4 regions of the Streptomyces qaidamensis genome follow, and region 2 is predicted to be linked to each of the others. Evidence: riboswitches for the same ligand, from Rfam matches in the RefSeq annotation. Region 2 holds a riboswitch; each other region holds the start of a gene.
What was found. A riboswitch is a leader RNA that binds a small molecule or an ion and turns the genes downstream of it on or off. The one in region 2 is predicted to bind cobalamin.
Positions count from the first base shown of each region.

Region 1 (4,731 bases), 5.7 Mb from region 2:
TCGCGCAGATCGTCGCGAAGCCGGCCGTGCCGCGCGGCCGGACCGCGCTCGCGGAGTCCTCGCTCACCGCGAAGCGGAAGCCCTGGACGTCGCCGTCCGAGGGGCGGGCCAGGGACGGGCCCTGGGTGGCGTAGACCCAGCGGCCGGCGTCGCGCTCCCAGAACGACCAGTACCGGTAACCGGCGGCCTGGGCCTGGCCCGCGCCCGCGCACAGCAGGAGCGAGGCCAGGAGGACGAGAACGGCCCGGCGGATCACAGCTGCTGCTGCTTCTTGCGGCCGGTGAACAGGAACCCGATGCCGATGCCGGCGACCAGGCAGACGCCGACGTACCACCAGACCCCGAAGAAGTCCGAGCCGGAGTCCTCCTTCTCGTCCGAGGCCTCGGACTTGGTCTTCCCGGCGGTCTGCGGGGCCGGGCCCGTGGCGCCCAGCTGCTTGACGAGGTCCGCGCCGCCGAAGTCGCGCGGGTCCGTGCCCGTCGCGTGGGCGGCGAAGATCAGCTGCGCGTAGGCGGCCGGACCGCTCTGCGCGGCCCAGGACGCGGAGTTCTTCTCCAGCCACCGCACGGACTTCTCCGCCTGCGCGGTGTCCCCCTGCGCGGCGAGCGCTACGACCGCGTCGGCGGTGTTGCCGAAGTCGGGCTGGGGCTCGGCGCCGGCGAGGGCGGACATGAGGTGGTTGCCGTCCTCGGCGAGGGCGGCGGTGAGGTAGCCCGCCCCGTTCGCCGCCGCCTGCTGCGGCGTCGTGGCCTTCTCGCAGGTCGCGTCGGACTTCTTGCCGGGCTCGACGACCATGCCCTTGCCCAGCGCGCCGAGCACACCGGCCGCCGTGGCGTCCGCGTTGGCGGCGAGCTCGCCCTTCTTGTCCGGCTGGAACGCGAAGGCGCCGTCGTCGTCCCCGCCGCAGGGCAGGGCGAGCTTCAGCAGCGCGTCGTGGGGCGACTTGCCGTCCTTCTCGACCCGGTCCGGCTTCTCGCCCGCGGCGGCGAGCGCGCCTATGACGATCGACGTCGAGTTGGTGTCGCTGGCCCCGCCGGGCGCGTAGCCCCAGCCGCCGTCCTCGTTCTGGACGGACTTCAGCCAGCCGACTGCCTTGCGGGTGACGTCGTCGTGCCCGCCGAGCGCGGTGAGGGCCTGCACGGCGGCGGACGTGGCGTTGGTGTCGCGCATGGTCTTGGCGTCGCACGCGGTGGTGGGGTCGGGGCGGTACGAGGCGAAGGAGCCGTCCGCGCACTGCTGCCGCGTCAGCCACTGCACGGACTTCGCCGCCGGCTTCACACCCACGGTGTCCTGCGCGAGCAGCGCGAGCGACTGGCGCCAGACGCCGTCGAACTTCGGGTCCTTGTCGCCGTACAGGGCGGAGGGGAACGCCTGGGACGGTGACGGGGACGGGTCGGCGGCGGCCGGGGTGGCGGCGCCGATCACGGCGACGGCGGCCAGGACCGCGGCGCTGCGGCGGACGTTCATGATCGGCGGGTGCCTCTCCCTGTGGGGGAGCCGGGCAGCACGGGACACCCCGGCGGCTCGGCTCCGTATACCTCGACGGTGCCGTGACCGGCGGTCTGCCGGGCACGTGAGCCGGTCACGAACCGTACGGGGCGATCCGGCTCACCGCCTGGGCGGCGGTTCACGGTTGCGGGTCAGCGCCGGAATTGCACCGGCTTCCCCCCGTACGGTGTGATGACGACCCGCTCACTGTACCCGGACGCAGGAATGCGGCCGAGGGGGCCGGGTGGGGGCTTGGTCACGTGCGGGCAGGTCGGTGAGGGCACCGCGGATGCGGGGTAGCTTCGCTTCATGCCGATCTCGCCACCGCCGGGAAAGCTGCTCGGATCCGGGCGCCGGGCCGATGTGTTCGAGATCGACGCGGCGTGGGTGCTGCGTCGGGACCGCGAGGGCGGGGGTGACGCGGCGGCCGAGGGGGCCGTGATGGAGCACGTGCGCGCCCACGGTTATCCCGTGCCCCGGGTCCGGCCCTCCGGTTCGCGTACCGACCTGGTCATGGAGCGGCTCTGTGGCCCGACCATGCTCCAGGCCTGCCTGGCGGGCACCCTGGACGTGGCCGAGGCAGGGGCCGTCCTCGCCCGGCTGCTGCGCGACCTGCACGCCGTTCCCGCCCTGCGCGCCACCGACCCGGCCGTCCGCGTGCTCCACCTGGACCTGCACCCCGAGAACGTGATCCTCACGCCCGGCGGCCCCCGCGTCATCGACTGGTCGGACGCGGAGGAGGGCGACCCGGGCCTGGACTGGGCGGCGACCGCGGTGGTCCTCGCGCAGGCCGCCGTCGCCGGTGACTCCCTCGCCGCACCCGCGGACACCATGCTGACCGCCCTCCTCGACGGCCCGTCCCCGCTCACCCGCACAGCCCTGACCGAGGCCCTGCGCCGCCGGGGTGCCAATCCGACGATGGGTCGGGCCGAAGTCGAACTCCTCGCTGCCGCAGCGGAGTTGATCCTCTCCAAGGCGGAGACCGGCTAACGTGGGGCCCCCGATCTCACACGCAGGAGCGTCCATGACCGACCAGGCGGAGAACCCCGAGCAGGAGCCGTTCCCCAAGATCGACACCTCGGTGCCGCACTCGGCCCGGATCTGGAACTACTGGCTGGGCGGGAAGGACAACTACGAAGTCGACCGGGTGGCCGGTGACGCGTTCCGCGAGATCTTCCCCGGCATCGAGACCGGCGCCCGCGCCGCCCGCTACTTCCTCGCCCGGGCCGTCCGCCACCTGGCCGCCGAGGAGGGCATCCGCCAGTTCCTGGACATCGGCACCGGCCTGCCCAACGTGGACAACACCCACCAGATCGCCCAGCGGGTGGCCCCGGAGAGCCGGATCGTCTACGTCGACAACGACCCCCTGGTGCTGGCCCACGCCCGCGCCCTGCTCACCAGCACGCCGGAAGGCGTCACCAACTACGTCGACGCCGACCTGCGCGAGCCGGGGACGATCGTCCGGGAGGCAGGGAAGACCCTGGACTTCGACCGGCCCGTCGCCCTCATGCTGATGGGCATCCTGGGCCACGTCGAGGACCACGACGAGGCCCGCTCGATCGTCCGGCAGCTGGTGGACGCCCTGCCCCCCGGCAGCTACCTCGTGCAGTACGACTCCACCGACACCAGCGAGGACTACGTCCGCGCCATCCAGCAGTACAACGACGGTGGTTCGATCCCGTACATCCTGCGCAGCCCCGAGCAGATCGCGCGCTACTTCGACGGCCTGGAACTGCTCGAACCGGGCGTGGCCTCCTGCTCGCGCTGGCGTCCCGACGCGGCGGCACTGGGGCTTCCGGCAGAGGTGCACCAGTACGGCGGCGTCGCCCTCAAGCGCTGAACCGCCCGGCGGCTCAGGTCTCCTGAAGGATGCGGTGCAGGATGGTCGGAGTCTCGTCCGGCGACTCGGCTTCGACCACCAGCCGGTTCATGGCGTCCCAGTAGCACTCGATGTCGGCCGGCCGGTCGGGGTAGAGCGCGGTGGTGAGCTGCTCCAGGTAGACCACGTCGGGCAACTGCCCGCCGGGCAGCCGCAGAATGGTGACCGGACCGCCCTCCGCGGCGTGCGCGCCCGCCGCGAACGGCAGGATCTGCACCGTGACGTGCGGGAGCCGGCACATGTCGATGAGATGCCTGAGCTGGTCTCGCATCACACGGATACCGCCCACCGGGCGGCGCAGCGCCGCCTCGTCGATCACGGCCCACAGCTGGGTCGCCGGCTGCCGGTCCAGGATCCGCCGGCGGGTCATCCGCAGCGCGACCCGGCGGTCGGTCTCCGCCGCACCCGCGTCCGGGTGTGCGAGCCGCACGTCGGCCCGGGCATAGTCAGGGGTCTGCAGCAGACCGGGGACGCGCTGGACCCGGAAGCAGCGGATGAGGCTCGCCGCCTGCTCGGCCCCGAGGTAGGTCTGCGTCCAGGTGGGCACGACGTCGCTGTAGTACCGCCACCAGGCGGGGGTGTTGGCCTGCTCGGCCAGCGCCAGCAGGGTGGCCCGCTCTGCCTCGTCGGTGACGCCGTAGAGGGTGAGCAGATCGGCGACGTCACGCAGTTTGAAGCCGTGGCGGCCGGCCTCCATCCGGCTGATCTTGGAGGAGGAGGCACGGATGACGTGCCCGGCGTCCGCCCGGCCGATGCCCCGTTCCTCCCGCAGCCCGCGCAGCCGGGCGCCGAGGGCGAGGCGCGGCACCATGGGCCCGGTGCACCCGCCGTCCAGGGCCCCGCTGCCGGTCGTCGTGCGTGCGGCCTCTTCGGTGCCCATGGGCATCTCCCCGGTGCGAGCGTTGCGTCCGACCATCCTAGGGGGCGCCCGGCAACGTCAAGAGCCTTGTGACGCGGGCATGTTCGGACGCGGCGTGGGTCCGCCGAAGGGAAGGTGGAGGGTCCGTGAGGCGAGCAGCCAGGTCCCGTCGCCGGCCCGGCGGAACGTGTCCTCGTAGTGCCCGGTCTGGACCGGCGGCCCGGCCGGGACGACACCGCCCGCGTAGCCGTCGACGCGGTACGTCGTGAAGTAGGAGACCGCCCGCGCCGTGTCCGGCGAGGTCACCGTGACCAGGACGTTGGACATCATCCGGCGGGACAGCCGGTCGGCCGGACGGGAGCCGAAGTACGCGCCCAGGGCGTCGCGCCCCTCGACCCGCCGCCCGTCCTGCGGCCACTGCCAGACACCGTCCTCCGTGAACAGCCCGGCGACGGACGAGGGCTCCCCCAGGTCGAGCCGGTGGACGAAGTCCAGGATCAGGCGC
Region 1 covers NZ_CP015098.1:2,763,985-2,768,715, reverse strand. The annotation lists gene A4E84_RS12085 (SCO2322 family protein) at 1-256, opposite strand, end outside; gene A4E84_RS12080 (prenyltransferase/squalene oxidase repeat-containing protein) at 253-1,467, opposite strand; adenosylcobalamin-variant (AdoCbl-variant) riboswitch at 1,589-1,677, opposite strand; gene A4E84_RS12075 (phosphotransferase) at 1,798-2,478, shown strand; gene A4E84_RS12070 (SAM-dependent methyltransferase) at 2,513-3,328, shown strand; gene A4E84_RS12065 (helix-turn-helix domain-containing protein) at 3,342-4,247, opposite strand; gene A4E84_RS12060 (nuclear transport factor 2 family protein) at 4,305-4,731, opposite strand, start outside.
Region 1: another riboswitch for cobalamin. It lies ahead of A4E84_RS12080 (prenyltransferase/squalene oxidase repeat-containing protein); the one in region 2 lies ahead of A4E84_RS37160 (energy-coupling factor ABC transporter permease).

Region 2 (4,731 bases):
ACGGCCGCAGGCGAGGGGGACCGGACCCGGGGGGCGCCCCTCAGCCTCCGGAGGCCCCCTGCCGTGCGGTCGCGAGAGCGGCGAGTTCGTCGGGGGTACGCGGCCCGGGCTCCGTGCCGGACAGCAGCCCCTGGGCGCGCAGGAGTTCCGCCGCCGCGGCGCCCCACGGCAGACGCAGCCCCGCCTCGCGGAGGAGGTCCGGGCGGGCCAGTGCCGTGGCCGCCGGCCCGGTGCGCACGCCGGACGGGGTGAGGAGCGCGGCGTCGTCGGCCCAGCGCAGGGCGAGGTCGACGTCATGCGTGGCCATCACCACCGTGGTGCCCGCGGTACGCAGTCCGTCGAGGGTGGTGAGGAGCCGCTCCTGGCCGTCGGGGTCGAGTCCGGCCGTCGGCTCGTCGAGGACGAGCACGCGGGGCCGCATGGCGACCGCGCCCGCGATGGCGGTGCGCTTGCGCTGGCCGTAGGACAGCAGATGGGTGGGCCGGTCGGCCAGGGCGGTGATGCCCAGCGCGGCGAGCGCCTCCGCCACCCGCGCCCGCACCTGTGTGTCGTCCAGGCCGAGGTTCAGCGGCCCGAACGACACGTCCTGCTCGACGGAGGCCGCGAACAGCTGGTCGTCCGGGTCCTGCACCACCAGCTGCACGGTGGTCCGCAGCCGGGTCAGACCCCTGCGGTCGTACGCCACCGGCTGCCCCTCGACCGTCAGCCGGCCCTCCTGCGGCCGCAGTCCGCCGGAGAGCAGCCGCATCAGCGTGGTCTTCCCGCTGCCGTTGCGCCCGAGCAGCGCGAGCGCGCGACCCGCTCGGATCTCGAAGTCGAGCCCGCTGAGCACGGTGGGGCCGTCCTCGTAGGCGTAGGACGCGCCCCGCAGGGCGACGAGGGCGGGCTCGCTCATGTCAGCGGCCTTTCCAGTACGAAGGTGAGGGCGGCCAGCATCGCGAGCAGCGCGCAACTGGCGGCCGTGAAGCGCACCGAGACCCGGGCCTCGGGCACCAGGACGCGCAGGGTGCCGTCGTAGCCGCGCCCGGCGAGTCCGGCCTGGAGCCGGGTCGCCCGGTCGAAGGCCCGGACGAACGCGGTGGCGCCGAGCCCGGCCAGCGAACGCCACTCCGCGGCCCGGCCGGTGTGACCGAGCCGGGCCGCCTGGGCCTCCCGGATACGGCGCACGGAGTCCAGCAGCAGGAAGCTCATCCGGTACGTCACGAGCGCCACGTCGACCACCGGCGCGGGGATCCCCGCCCGGACCAGGCGGGGCAACAGGTCGGACATGGGCGTGGTGAAGGCGAACAGCAGCACGCCCAGGGAGGCCGCCGAGGTCCGCAGCAGCAACTCCCCGGCCCGGACCGGCCCGTCAGCGGCGAGGGAGACGAAGCCGCCCGGACCGCCCACCTGGACGAGCAGCGTGAGCGCGCCGGTCACGCAGAAGCCCAGCGGCACCCGGTAGGCCCGCCACAGCCGCCGCCCGGGCACGCCGGCCGGCCCCAGCAGCACCACCAGGGCGCTCAGGAGCACCAGGGCCGCACCCGGCCAGGGCGGCAGGGAGATCGCGAGCAGGGTGAGGCCGAGTCCGAGCACGGCCTTGTCCACGGGGTGGCGGCGGCGCCAGCGACTGCTGTGCGCCGCCGCGTCGATCGGCAGCACCCCGGCTCAGTCCCGTTCCGCCGCGGACTTCCCTGCGGCCCCGGTGAGCGCGCTGCCGGCCTCGCGCTCCAGCGCCCGCTGCTCACCCTGCCGGCGGCCCCGGCGCAGACCGAAGTAGTAGGCGAGGACCCCGGCGCCGAGGGCCGCCTGGAGGGCGAACAGCGCCGACTCGATCTCGCCCGACGGCGGCTCGTACAGCGGCGAGAACCACGGCTCGTAGTCCGGCTTCAGCTCGGTGATCGCCGTCTCGGCCTCGGCGTCGGCGCCCGCGAACGGCTCCTTCTTGTGGTCGCCGAGGCCCAGCGCCAGGGGCAGCACGGCCAGCGCGGCCACGGCGAGCAGCAGCACCAGGTTGATCTTCGTGTTCCTGCTCATCGGGCCACCGCCTCGGTCTCGGTCCGTGACTGCTTCTTGGCCAGGAGCACGCCCAGCCGGGTCAGTTCGCCCTTGCTCGACTGCACCAGCAGCCGCATCACGAGCACGGTCAGCAGGCCCTCGCTCACCGCGAGCGGGATCTGGGTGACGGCGAAGATGGAACCGAACTTGCCGAGCGCGCCCAGGAATCCGCTGCCCGGGTCGGGGAAGGCGAGCGCCAGTTGCACGCTGGTGACGCAGTAGGTGGACAGGTCGGCGACGAACGCACCGGCGAACACCGCGACCATCAGCGGCGCGTTGGAGCGCCGCAGCAGTGCGTAGACGGCGTATCCGGCCCAGGGCCCGACGATCGCCATGGAGAAGACGTTGGCACCGAGCGTGGTCAGGCCGCCGTGCGCGAGCAGCAGCGCCTGGAAGAGCAGGGTGATGGTGCCCAGCACCGCCATGATGGGCGGCCGGAACAGGATGGCTCCGAGGCCCGTGCCGGTGGGGTGCGAGCAACTGCCCGTGACGGACGGCAGTTTCAGGGCGGACAGGACGAACGTGAAGGCGCCGGACGCCCCGAGGAGCAGGGTGCTCTCGGGGTGCTCGCGCACTTCACGGGTGAGCGACCGGACTCCGTGGACGACGAACGGCGCCGACGCGACGCCCCAGGCGACCGCGTGCGCCGGAGGAAGAAAACCCTCGGCTATGTGCATGGCTCAGCAGACCCTCTCCAGCACCTCGTGGATGGTTGACGTGCCTTGGCCGGTCTCCTGGCTGACGGGTACCACCGCCCGTACTCCGCCTTCCCGGGCCGCAAGGACCCAGTGGCTGCCCCCTGAGGGGCCGGAGCCGGACTTCCCGATTCACAGTGGCGAGGGCCGCACCGGCATCACACCGGATTTCCCGTTCACCAAGGCCTGGTGACAATAAGGCCGGGGTAAGGGCGATGACAAGCCGCCCAAGGGGCGCGCGAGGGGGCGCCCGCTCGCACACCGGCGCATCCCCGGCTGATCCACGTGCTCGGGCGCTCGTGGTGCGAGGACGCTTCGGGGACCCCCGTCAGTCGTCGCCCCCGTCGTCCCCGCCGTCGTCGCCCTCCCCGGCCTGGACCGGCTGCTCCGGCTTCGGCTGCTCCGGCCCGGCGTCGCCCGCCCCCTGCGTCGGGGTCGGGGCGCCGGACGCCGGCGGGGAAGGGGTCGGGGAGGCGGGCGGCGTGGACGGAGTGACGTCGGCCACGGTGCCGGTGGTCGGCGTGGTGGCGATCTGCCGGCCGGCCGCCGGATCGGAGGTGATGGGCGAGGCGGAGTCGTCGGACGGGGTGGCGGCGGGGCTGCTCGCGGTCGGGGACGCGTCGGGGTCGGTGCCCTCGGTGGTCGTGTCGGGCGAGAACCAGCGCATGCCGAGGAGCATCGCGGCGAGGAAGAGCGCCGCGGCGGCGGCCGTCGCGGCCACTCTCGACCGGCTGCCGAGCCCGCCGCGCCCGCGGGAGCGGCCCGACCGTCCCGCCTGGGCCGCCCGGGCGGCGGTGCGGTGTCCCGTGGTCGCGGGCAGTGCGTACGTGGTCGGGTGGCTGGTCTCGGCAGCCGCGTACGGGCCGGGGCCGGTGTGCGCCGGCGCGGACGGGGGCTTCGGCCGCAGCGGCGGTGAGACCTCGGGCAGCGGCTCGGGCAGGCCCCGCCAGGCGCCCCCGGCGAACCACTCGGCGGCCTGCTCCGCGGTGGGCCGGTCCTCGGGCTGCTTGGCGAGGAGCCCGAGGAGGTAGTTCTCGAACGCCGGGGGAAGCCCTGCGACACCGAGCTCGCGGGGCGGCACGGGCGCCGAGTCGAGGTGCTGGTGCAGCAGGGCGACGGCGGTGTCGGCCTGGAACGGCGGGCGGCCGCTGAGGAGCTGGTAGAGCACGCAGCCCAGGGAGTACATGTCGGAGGCGGGCCCCGCGGGCTTGCCCAGGGCCCGTTCGGGCGCGAGGTAGAGGCCGGTGCCGACGATCTGGCCGGTGGCGGTGAGCGCGGCGCCGGGGTCGTCGAGGAACCGCGCGATGCCGAAGTCGCCGATCTTCAGCGTGCCGTGGGTGTCCAGCAGCAGGTTGGCGGGTTTGACGTCCCGGTGCACGATGCCCTGCCCGTGCGCTGCGGCGAGCCCGGCGGACGCCTGTGCGGCGAGCCGGGCCACCTGCTCGGCGGGCAGCGGGCCGGAGCCGGACAGCACCCCGGCGAGGCTGTCGCCCTCGACCAGCTCCATCACCAGGTACAGCCGGTTGTCGTACTCGCCGAAGTCCAGGACGCCGACCACGTTGGGGTGGTTGAGACGCCCGGCGGTCTGCGCCTCCAGACGGAACCGGGAGGTTGCCGTGGCGTCGGTGTCCTGGGGCAGCAGCAGCTTGAGGGCCACCGCTCTGGCGAGCGTCTCGTCGTACGCACGCCAGACCTCTCCCATTCCACCGCGCCCGATCTCAACTTCCAGCCGGTAGCGGCCCGCTAGCAGCACTCGTCCTCGTCTCATGCGTGTGGGAAGGTCGTCGCCGCAGGCCGAACTCCCCGCTTACGCACGGGGATTGGTGGGGGGTGCCGCAGCCGACCCAGGATACTGGCGCGGCGTGACCACCGATCTCCGCAGCGGTGTCTTCCCAGGGTGCGGTTCCGGAAAATCCCGGAGCGAAGACCTCGCACGCCGGGGTGACGCTCCCGCGCGCCCGGTTGCCCTGGGACACCGGCGCCCGTGTCAGGCCGCCGC
Region 2 covers NZ_CP015098.1:8,483,604-8,488,334, forward strand. The annotation lists gene A4E84_RS37145 (energy-coupling factor ABC transporter ATP-binding protein) at 41-895, opposite strand; gene cbiQ (cobalt ECF transporter T component CbiQ) at 892-1,641, opposite strand; gene A4E84_RS37155 (energy-coupling factor ABC transporter substrate-binding protein) at 1,648-2,016, opposite strand; gene A4E84_RS37160 (energy-coupling factor ABC transporter permease) at 2,013-2,714, opposite strand; cobalamin riboswitch at 2,745-2,931, opposite strand; gene A4E84_RS37165 (serine/threonine-protein kinase) at 3,061-4,485, opposite strand; gene A4E84_RS37170 (MDR family MFS transporter) at 4,720-4,731, opposite strand, start outside.

Region 3 (4,731 bases), 6.4 Mb from region 2:
CCGCGCGTCCCCCGTGCCCCGCTCGTCGCCTCGCTGCTCAGCCATGCCGCGATCCTGCCAGGCACGGGCTCAACGCGCCGCCGGGCGGGGATACTTCTTCGCCCTGCCCGACCGGCCCTCCGGCCGGGCGCAGGCGGCGCACTTCGTACGCAACGGCGGCAGCCGGACGGCTGACGGCTGGACGCTGTGGCCCGCGCTCGATCGAATACGACCCCGGGTCATTCGATCAGCCGAAGCGGCTCGGGAGGGGCGCCTAGTCGCGGGGCGCCGGTGCGGCCGTCTCGGCGCGTCGTCCCGACCCCCTGTGCGGTCACCCCTGCGCCCCTCCCAGTTCATCTTCCGTTCACTCAGGTTGCCTACGGTCGTCCAGCCAATGACCTCGAACGATTGCCTGGGTAAATGGAAAGCTTCTCGCTGATCCTCGCGATTGTGGTGGTAACCGCACTCGCGTTCGATTTCACGAACGGTTTCCACGACACCGCGAACGCGATGGCCACAACCATTTCCACGGGCGCCATGAAGCCCAAGGTTGCGGTGGCCATGTCCGCGGTCCTCAACCTGGTCGGCGCCTTCCTGTCCGTCGAAGTCGCCAACACGATCTCCAAGGGCCTCGTCGACGAGGCCGGCATCCGGCCCGAGGTCATCTTCGCCGCCCTGGTCGGTGCGATCCTCTGGAACCTGCTGACGTGGCTGGTCGGTCTGCCGTCCAGCTCCTCGCACGCTCTCATGGGCGGTCTGATCGGTGCCACGATCGCCTCGGCGGGCGTCGGCGCGGTGCACGGTGACGTGCTGCTCACCAAGGTCCTGATCCCGGCGATCGCCGCCCCGCTGGTCGCGGGCATCGCGGCGATGCTGGCCACACGGCTGACGTACTCCCTCGGCAAGAAGGCCGACGGCGAGGCGTCCCGGAAGGGCTACCGGGCCGGTCAGATCGCGTCGGCGGGCTTGGTCTCCCTGGCGCACGGCACCAACGACGCGCAGAAGACGATGGGCATCATCACCCTCGCCCTGGTCGCCGGCGGCACCCTCGCCCCCGACTCCGACCCGCCCATGTGGGTCATCCTCTCCGCGGGCGTCGCGATCGCGCTCGGCACGTACCTGGGCGGCTGGCGCATCATCCGCACCATGGGCAAGGGCCTGACCGACCTCCAGCCGCAGCAGGGCTTCGCCGCCCAGACCTCCGCGGCCACGGTCATCCTGGCCTCCTCGCACCTCGGTTTCTCCCTGTCCACGACGCACTCCGTCTCCGGCGCCGTGATGGGCGCTGGGCTCGGCCGCAAGGGCGGTGTCGTCCGCTGGTCGACCGCGACGCGGATGTTCGTCGCCTGGGGTCTGACGCTGCCGGCGGCGGCCCTGGTGGGCGCTCTCGCCGAGTACGTCACCGGCTTCGGCGCCTGGGGCACCGCGGTGGTGGCCGTCTTCCTCGTCTCCTCCAGCGCGGCCATCTGGAAGCTGTCGCGGCGGGAGATCGTCGACCACACCAACGTCAACGACACCGACGACGCCGAGCCCGCGGGCGTGGTCACCACGGCGATGGCCGCGGTGACGCCGCCGCCGGCCGGCACGCCGGCGGAGGAGCCGGTGCCGTCGTTCCCGGCCCAGGCCACCGCCGAGCGGACGGCCTCCACGACCACCACGGTCTGACCCCGCCCACCGGCAACAAGGAAGAGTCTCCGATATGAAGATCGACTGGGTGGCCCTCGGCTCCGTGTTCGGCGTCAGCCTCGTGGTCACCGTGGCTCTCGTGGGCCTGTTCACCCTCGGCATCACCGGTCTGACCCGCCGCGAGCGGGCGGTGGCCCAGGGCGGGTCCGCAGGCCTCGCGGTCACCGGCGCGTACGCGTGCTTCGCGGCGTGCGCGGCGGCCGTCGGGTACGGCATCTATCTGATCGTGGCCTGACGGCCCGACCGCACATCGTCCGCCGGGCGGCACGGGACCTGACTCCTGTGCCGCCCGGTCGTCGTGTGTGCGCATGGGGATGTGGGGTTCTCCACACTCTCCCCTCGCAGGTCAACGGCAAGTTGACGGCGGTTCGCGGCCGTGGTGGACTGCCGGGGCCAATACGGCGGCAGGAGAGGAAGCCGGTGAAAGTCCGGCGCGGTCCCGCCACTGTCACCGGGGTAGCAATCCCCGGGAGCCAGGAACTCTCACCGCCGGTCTCGTCGAACCAGGGCGTGGACACCCTGAGTGAGGACACATATCGCCATGCGCGGCTGCCGACCGAGGTTCAACACCCCACCCCTGCCCGCCCACCCGGCCGGCTGAGCCCATGGGTGCCGGTCGCGTCTTCGCGTACGGCGCCGCCGCCGGTCTGATCGGTGACCTGCTGCTCGGTGATCCTCGCCGGGGGCATCCGGTCGCCGCGTTCGGACGGGCCGCGGGTGCCGTGGAACGGGTGCTGTGGCGGGACCACCGCGGGTGGGGCACGCTGCACACCGCCGTCTGTGCCGGAGGGGCCGTAGCCCTCGGGTCCGTCGCCGCGCGGGCCGTGCGGACGTCCGCCGTCGCCTCCGTCGCGCTGACCGCAGCCGCCACCTGGGCCGTCGTCGGGGGGACTTCGCTCGCCCGGGAGGCGCAGGCCATCGGGCGGGCCCTGGAGGCCGGGGACGTCGAGACGGCCCGGGCCCGGCTGCCGCATCTGTGCGGGCGGGATCCGCAGGCCCTCGACGCCGACGGCATGGCCCGGGCCGTGGTCGAGTCCGTCGCCGAGAACACCTCCGACGCGGTGGTGGGGGCCCTGGTGTGGGGGGCCGTCGGCGGGGTGCCCGGGCTGCTCGGGTTCCGGGCCGTCAACACCCTGGACGCCATGGTCGGGCACAAGTCGGCCCGCTACCGGCGCTACGGCTGGGCCTCCGCGCGCCTGGACGACCTCGCGGGGTGGCCGGGAGCGCGGCTGACCGCCGTACTCGCCGCCCTGGCCGGGCCGGATCCGCGGGGGGCCGTGCGGGCCTGGCGGGCCGACGCGGCGCACCATCCGAGTCCCAACGCCGGGCCCGTGGAGGCCTCGTTCGCCGGGGCGCTCGGGGTGCGGCTGGGCGGGACGCTCTCGTACGGCGGGCGGGTGGAGCACCGGCCCGTGCTGAACACGCGGGGGCGGGCCGTCGGCACGCACGACGTCGAGCGGGTCGTGCGGCTGTCGAAGCGCGTCACCTGGCTCGCGCTCGGGGTGTGCGCGGGCGCGCGGTTGCTGACGAGTGCGCGGTTGTCCAGGAGCGTCCGGTCGCTCGGGAGTGCGCCGTCGCTCAAGGGCGCGCGGTCGCTGAAGAGGGGGAAATGACATGAGCGGTGGGCTTCTCGTCGCCGGTACGACCTCCGACGCCGGCAAGAGCGTCGTGACCGCCGGGATCTGCCGGTGGCTGGTGCGCCAGGGCGTGAAGGTCGCGCCCTTCAAGGCGCAGAACATGTCCCTGAACTCCTTCGTGACGACGGAGGGGGCCGAGATCGGGCGGGCGCAGGCCATGCAGGCGCAGGCCTGCCGCATCGAGCCGACCGCGCTGATGAATCCGGTGCTGCTCAAGCCCGGTGGCGAGCAGAGCAGTCAGGTCGTGCTGCTGGGCAAGCCGGTCGGGGAGCTGAGCGCGCGCGGCTACCACGGCGGCCGGCAGCAGCAGTTGCTCGGGACGGTGCTGGACTGCCTGGAGCAGTTGCGGGGCACGTATGACGCGGTGATCTGTGAGGGGGCCGGTTCTCCCGCCGAGATCAATCTGCGGCGGACGGACATCGTGAACATGGGGATCGCCCGGAACGCCGGGCTGCCCGTGCTCGTGGTCGGCGACATCGACCGGGGCGGGGTGTTCGCCTCGTTCTTCGGGACGGTGGCGCTGCTGTCGCCCGAGGACCAGGCATGTGTCGCCGGGTTCCTCGTCAACAAGTTCCGCGGGGACGTCTCCCTGCTGGAGCCGGGGCTGGACATGCTGCTCGGCCTCACCGGGCGGCGTACGTACGGCGTGCTGCCGTTCCGGCACGGGCTCGGGATCGACGAGGAGGACGGGCTGCGGGTCTCCCTGCGGGGAGCCGTACGGGAGTCCGTGGTCGCCCCGCCGGTCGGCGAGGACGTGCTGCGCGTCGCGGTCTGTGCCGTGCCGCTCATGTCCAACTTCACCGACGTGGACGCCCTGGCCGCCGAACCGGGCGTCGTGGTGCGGTTCGTGGACCGGCCGGAGGAGCTGTCCGACGCCGACCTCGTCATCGTGCCCGGCACCCGGGGGACGGTCCGGGCGCTGGAGTGGCTGCGCGAGCGGGGCCTCGCCGAGGCGCTGGTCCGCAGAGTCGCCGAGCAGCGGCCCGTGCTCGGCATCTGCGGCGGCTTCCAGATCCTCGGCGAGCACATCGAGGACGACGTCGAGAGCCGCAGAGGGCACGTCGACGGGCTCGGGATCCTGCCCGTGCGGGTGCGGTTCGCCCGCGAGAAGACCCTCACCCGGCCGTCCGGTGAGGCCCTCGGGGAACGCGTCGAGGGCTACGAGATCCACCACGGCGTCGCCGACGTCACGGGAGGGACCCCCTTCCTGGACGGCTGCCGGGTCGGCCAGACCTGGGGCACGCACTGGCACGGCTCGCTGGAGTCGGACGGCTTCCGGCGGGCCTTTCTGCGCGAGGTGGCGGCCGCCGCGGGCCGCCGCTTCGTGCCGGCGCCGGACACCTCGTTCGCCGCGCTGCGCGAGGAGCAGCTCGACCGGCTCGGCGACCTGATCGAACAGCACGCGGACACGGACGCGCTGTGGCGGCTC
Region 3 covers NZ_CP015098.1:2,127,960-2,132,690, forward strand. The annotation lists gene A4E84_RS09305 (class II aldolase/adducin family protein) at 1-45, opposite strand, end outside; partial or broken gene A4E84_RS44370 (hydrolase) at 74-202, shown strand; gene A4E84_RS09310 (inorganic phosphate transporter) at 400-1,644, shown strand; gene A4E84_RS09315 (hypothetical protein) at 1,679-1,900, shown strand; cobalamin riboswitch at 2,029-2,167, shown strand; gene A4E84_RS09320 (cobalamin biosynthesis protein) at 2,271-3,278, shown strand; gene A4E84_RS09325 (cobyric acid synthase) at 3,280-4,731, shown strand, end outside.
Region 3: another riboswitch for cobalamin. It lies ahead of A4E84_RS09320 (cobalamin biosynthesis protein); the one in region 2 lies ahead of A4E84_RS37160 (energy-coupling factor ABC transporter permease).

Region 4 (4,731 bases), 2.5 Mb from region 2:
CCAGGGAGCAGGCGACCGCTTCGGGGTCCGGGGTGGCCTGCACGGGGACGGTGGCCCGGGCGGCGCGGGCGATGCGGGTCGCCGGGCGCGAGCGCAGGTAGTACGTGGTCTTCAGCCCGGACTTCCAGGCGTAGGCGTACATCGAGGAGAGCTTGCCGATGGTCGGCGTCTCCAGGAAGAGGTTCAGGGACTGGGACTGGTCCAGGAACGGGGTCCTGGCCGCCGCCATGTCGATCAGGCCGCGCTGCGGGATCTCCCACGCCGTGCGGTAGAGGGCGCGCACGTCCTCCGGGATCCAGGCGAAGTCCTGCACCGAGCCGCTGGCCTCGCGCAGGGCCTCCCGGGTGCGGGCGTCCCACACGCCGAGCCGCTTCAGCTCGTCGACCAGGTAGGAGTTGACCTGGAGGAACTCGCCCGACAGCGTCTCGCGCTTGAACAGGTTGGACACCTGCGGCTCGATGCACTCGTACACGCCCGCGATGGAGGCGATCGTGGCCGTGGGGGCGATGGCGAGGAGCAGCGAGTTGCGCATACCGGTCGTGGCGACGCGCTCACGCAGGGCCGCCCAGCGGTCCGGCCAGGTGAGCTCCACGTCGTAGTGGTCGGGGTGCAGCACGCCCCGGGCCGTACGGGTCTTCTCCCAGGCGGGAAGCGGTCCGTTGCGCTCGGCGAGGTCGGCGGAGGCCTCGTACGCGGCGAGCATGATCCGCTCGGCGATCCGCGTGGACAGGGCCTTGGCCTGGGGTGAGTCGAAGGGCAGGCGCAGCTTGAAGAAGACGTCCTGGAGGCCCATGGCGCCGAGGCCGACCGGGCGCCAGCGGGCATTGGAGCGGCCCGCCTGCTCGGTCGGGTAGAAGTTGATGTCCACGACCCGGTCGAGGAACGTGACGGCCGTGCGGACGGTCTCGTCCAGTCGCTCCCAGTCGAGGTCCCCGGTCGATGTGTCGACGAAGGAACCCAGGTTGACCGAGCCCAGGTTGCAGACCGCCGTCTCCCCGTCGCTGGTGACCTCCAGGATCTCCGTGCAGAGGTTGGAGGAGTGGACGACGTGGCCCGGCTCGGCCGTCTGGTTGGCGGTGCGGTTGGCGGCGTCCTTGAAGGTCATCCAGCCGTTGCCGGTCTGCGCGAGGGTGCGCATCATGCGGCCGTACAGCTCACGGGCGGGCAGCGTCTTCTTCGCGAGGCCCTTCGCCTCGGCCGCCCGGTACGCGGCGTCGAACTCCTCGCCCCACAGGTCGACCAGCTCGGGCACGTCCGCGGGGGAGAACAGCGACCACTGCGCGTCCGCGTTCACGCGGCGCATGAACTCGTCCGGCACCCAGTGCGCGAGGTTCAGGTTGTGCGTGCGGCGGGCGTCCTCGCCGGTGTTGTCGCGCAGTTCCAGGAACTCCTCGATGTCGGAGTGCCAGGTCTCCAGGTAGACCGCGGCGGCGCCCTTGCGGCGGCCGCCCTGGTTCACCGCGGCGACCGAGGCGTCGAGGGTCTTCAGGAACGGGACGATGCCGTTGGAGTGGCCGTTGGTGCCACGGATCAGGGAACCGCGGGCGCGGATGCGGGAGTACGCGAGTCCGATGCCGCCGGCGTGCTTCGACAGCCGGGCCACCTGGTGATACCGGTCGTAGATGGAGTCCAGCTCGTCCTTGGGGGAGTCGAGGAGGTAGCAGGACGACATCTGCGGGTGCCGGGTGCCCGAGTTGAAGAGGGTGGGGGAGGAGGGGAGGTAGTCGAGGCGGCTCATGAGCCGGTAGAGCGCGGCGACTTCGTCGACGGAGCGGCGGGTGTCGTCCTCGGCGAGACCGGCGGCGACCCGCAGCATGAAGTGCTGGGGCGTCTCGACGGCCTTGCGGGTGAGCGGGTGGCGCAGCAGATAGCGGCTGTGCAGGGTGCGCAGGCCGAAATAGCCGAAGCGGTCGTCGGCGCGGGTGTCGATGAGCGCGTCGAGCCGGGCCGCGTGCAGCCGGACGAACTCGGCGGTGCGGTCGGCGATGAGGCCCTCGCGGTGGCCTGCCGCCACGGACTCGGTGAAGGACGTGACGCCCTGCGAGGCGGCCTCTTCGCGGATGCCGATGGTCAGCAGCCGGGCGGCCAGCCGGGAGTAGGCGGGGTCCTCGGAGATCAGACCGGCCGCGGCCTCCGTCGCCAGCTCCCGCAACTCCGCTTCGTCCGCGGCGGCGGACCGGCCGCGCAGCGCGGCGGCGGCGACCCGGCCGGGCTCGGCGTCGGGAAGGTCGGCGGTCAGCTCGGTCAGGGTCCGCAACAGCGCGGCGCCGGGGGCGTCGTGCGCTTCTTCGGTGGCTGAGACCTCTTCGGCTGGCGCGATGGTCACGTGGGGCTCTCCCTCGCTCGGCACGGGGCCTCGTCGAGGGCAGGCGGCAGCACGCGAGCGCACGCGGCGTCGCGTCCACCGGCCCATTCCACGAGGCCCGGACGTCGGGGCACCACGGCCGGGTGGCCGGGTGCGCTGCCGACAGGTCCTCGGACTGACGCTTGTGCACGGAACATGCACAAGTACACCGTTGCGGGACAGTTCCGGATTCGCACCGGATTCCCCTGCGGCGGCAGCGAGCATGAGCATACATCTTGTGTTGGGTTCCGACGGCACCCCCAGATGTTGTGTCGGATACGACAGTGGGCCGCCGTGAGGAGTGCTCACGGCGGCCCACTGAGGGTTGTTCGTGGTTGATCGCGCAGTTCCCCGCGCCCCTGAGGCTAGTGCGCGGAACCGGCCGTCGCGGGCGGGAGTTCGACCTTGACCCCCGGGTCGCCCGCGTCCGCCGTGTAGTCCTCCGGCTTGGTCTCGTCGATGCCGTCGGGGGCCTTCAGGGCCCTCAGGACGAAGGTGAGGACCACCGTCACCACCACGTTCAGGACGAACGCCGTGAGGCCGATGTAGCCGATCTCCCCGATGCCCGGGATCTCCTTCGCGGAGCCGCCGAAGTGCTTCTGGGTCGGGGAGGCCACGCCGTACGCGGCGACCGTGCCGTAGACCATGCCGACCGCCCAGCCCGCCAGCAGGGCCCAGCGGTGGAACCAGCGCGTGAACAGGCCGCCGACCAGGGCCGGGAAGGTCTGCAGGATCCAGATGCCGCCCAGCAGCTGGAAGTTGATGGCGACCGTCTTGTCCATCGTGAGGACGAAGGCCAGGGCGCCGACCTTCACCAGCAGCGACACCAGCTTGGAGACCTTGGTCTCCTGCGCGGGAGTCGCGTCCGGCTTGATGAAGTCCTTGTAGATGTTGCGGGTGAAGAGGTTCGCGGCCGCGATGGACATGATGGCCGCCGGCACGAGCGCGCCGATGCCGATCGCCGCGAACGCAACGCCCGCGAACCAGTCCGGGAACATCGTCTCGAACAGCTGTGGGATCGCCAGCTGCCCGTTCTGCACCTTGATGCCGGCCGCGATCGCCATGAACCCGAGCAGCGCGAGCAGCCCCAGCATCAGCGAGTACAGCGGCAGGATGGTGGTGTTGCGCCGGATCACCTCACGGCTCTTCGAGGACAGCGTCGCCGTGATCGAGTGCGGGTACATGAAGAGGGCCAGGGCGGAGCCCAACGCCAGTGTGGCGTACGTCCACTGGCCCGGCTCGGCCGGTGTCAGCGCACCGCGCGGCGCGCCCGTCGCCGGGTTGGTCTGGCTGTACGCCTCACCGGCCTTGGCGAAGATGTCGTCGAAGCCGCCCAGCTTGATCGGGATGTAGATGATCGCCACCGCGATGACGATGTAGATCAGCGTGTCCTTCACGAACGCGATGAGCGCGGGGGCCCGCAGACCCGACGAGTACGTGTACGCCGCCAGCACGCCGAACGCGATCAGCAGCGGCAGGTCCTTGATGAACCAGTTGGTGTTCTCGCCGCCGCCGACGCCCATGACGTCCAGCACGGCCTGGATGCCGACCAGTTGGAGCGCGATGTACGGCATGGTCGCGAGGATGCCGGTGAGGGCCACGGCCAGCGACAGGCCCTTCGAACCGAAGCGGCCGCGCACGAAGTCGGAGGTCGTGACGTAGCCGTGCTTGTGGGACACCGACCACAGGCGGGGGAGGAAGGTGAAGATCAGCGGGTACACCAGGATGGTGTACGGCACCGCGAAGAAGCCGGCCGCGCCCGCCGCGTAGATCGCCGCCGGCACGGCGACGAAGGTGTACGCCGTGTACAGGTCGCCGCCGAGCAGGAACCAGGTGACCCAGGTGCCGAACGAGCGGCCGCCCAGCCCCCATTCGTCGAGGCTGTGCTCGTTCTCGGCCTTGCGCCAGCGCGCGGCCAGGAAGCCCATGACCGTGACGGCCAGGAAGAAGAAGATGAAGACGCCGAGCGCGACGCCGTTCACGCCGTCCTTCACTGCGACGCACCGCCCTTCGTGGCCGAGCGGGCGCGCTGGTCACGCTGCCAGAGCTTGTAGGCGATCATGGTCAGGGCGGTGGAGATGAGCACCCACGCCATCTGGTACCAGTAGAAGAACGGGATCCCGATGAAGGCCGGGTCGGTCTTGGCGTACGAGCCGACCCACAGCATGGCCACGAACGGCGCTATGAGGCAGACGGCGATGACGACGCGCATGGGCGTCACCACCGGCCCTCTGCTGACTTCCGGTGCTTGCGACATCAGGCGGCTCCGTCCCCTTGGTGATCACCTGTAGTGCGCAGGCAATCTAGGTCAGGGGGCGGCGACAGCGGAACCCCTCGTCCGCAATGCGGTACCCAACCGAAACCAGGCCTCAGCAGCGCCGGAAGCT
Region 4 covers NZ_CP015098.1:6,015,179-6,019,909, forward strand. The annotation lists gene A4E84_RS26835 (ribonucleoside-diphosphate reductase subunit alpha) at 1-2,326, opposite strand, end outside; cobalamin riboswitch at 2,450-2,575, opposite strand; gene mctP (monocarboxylate uptake permease MctP) at 2,710-4,338, opposite strand; gene A4E84_RS26845 (DUF3311 domain-containing protein) at 4,335-4,601, opposite strand.
Region 4: another riboswitch for cobalamin. It lies ahead of A4E84_RS26835 (ribonucleoside-diphosphate reductase subunit alpha); the one in region 2 lies ahead of A4E84_RS37160 (energy-coupling factor ABC transporter permease).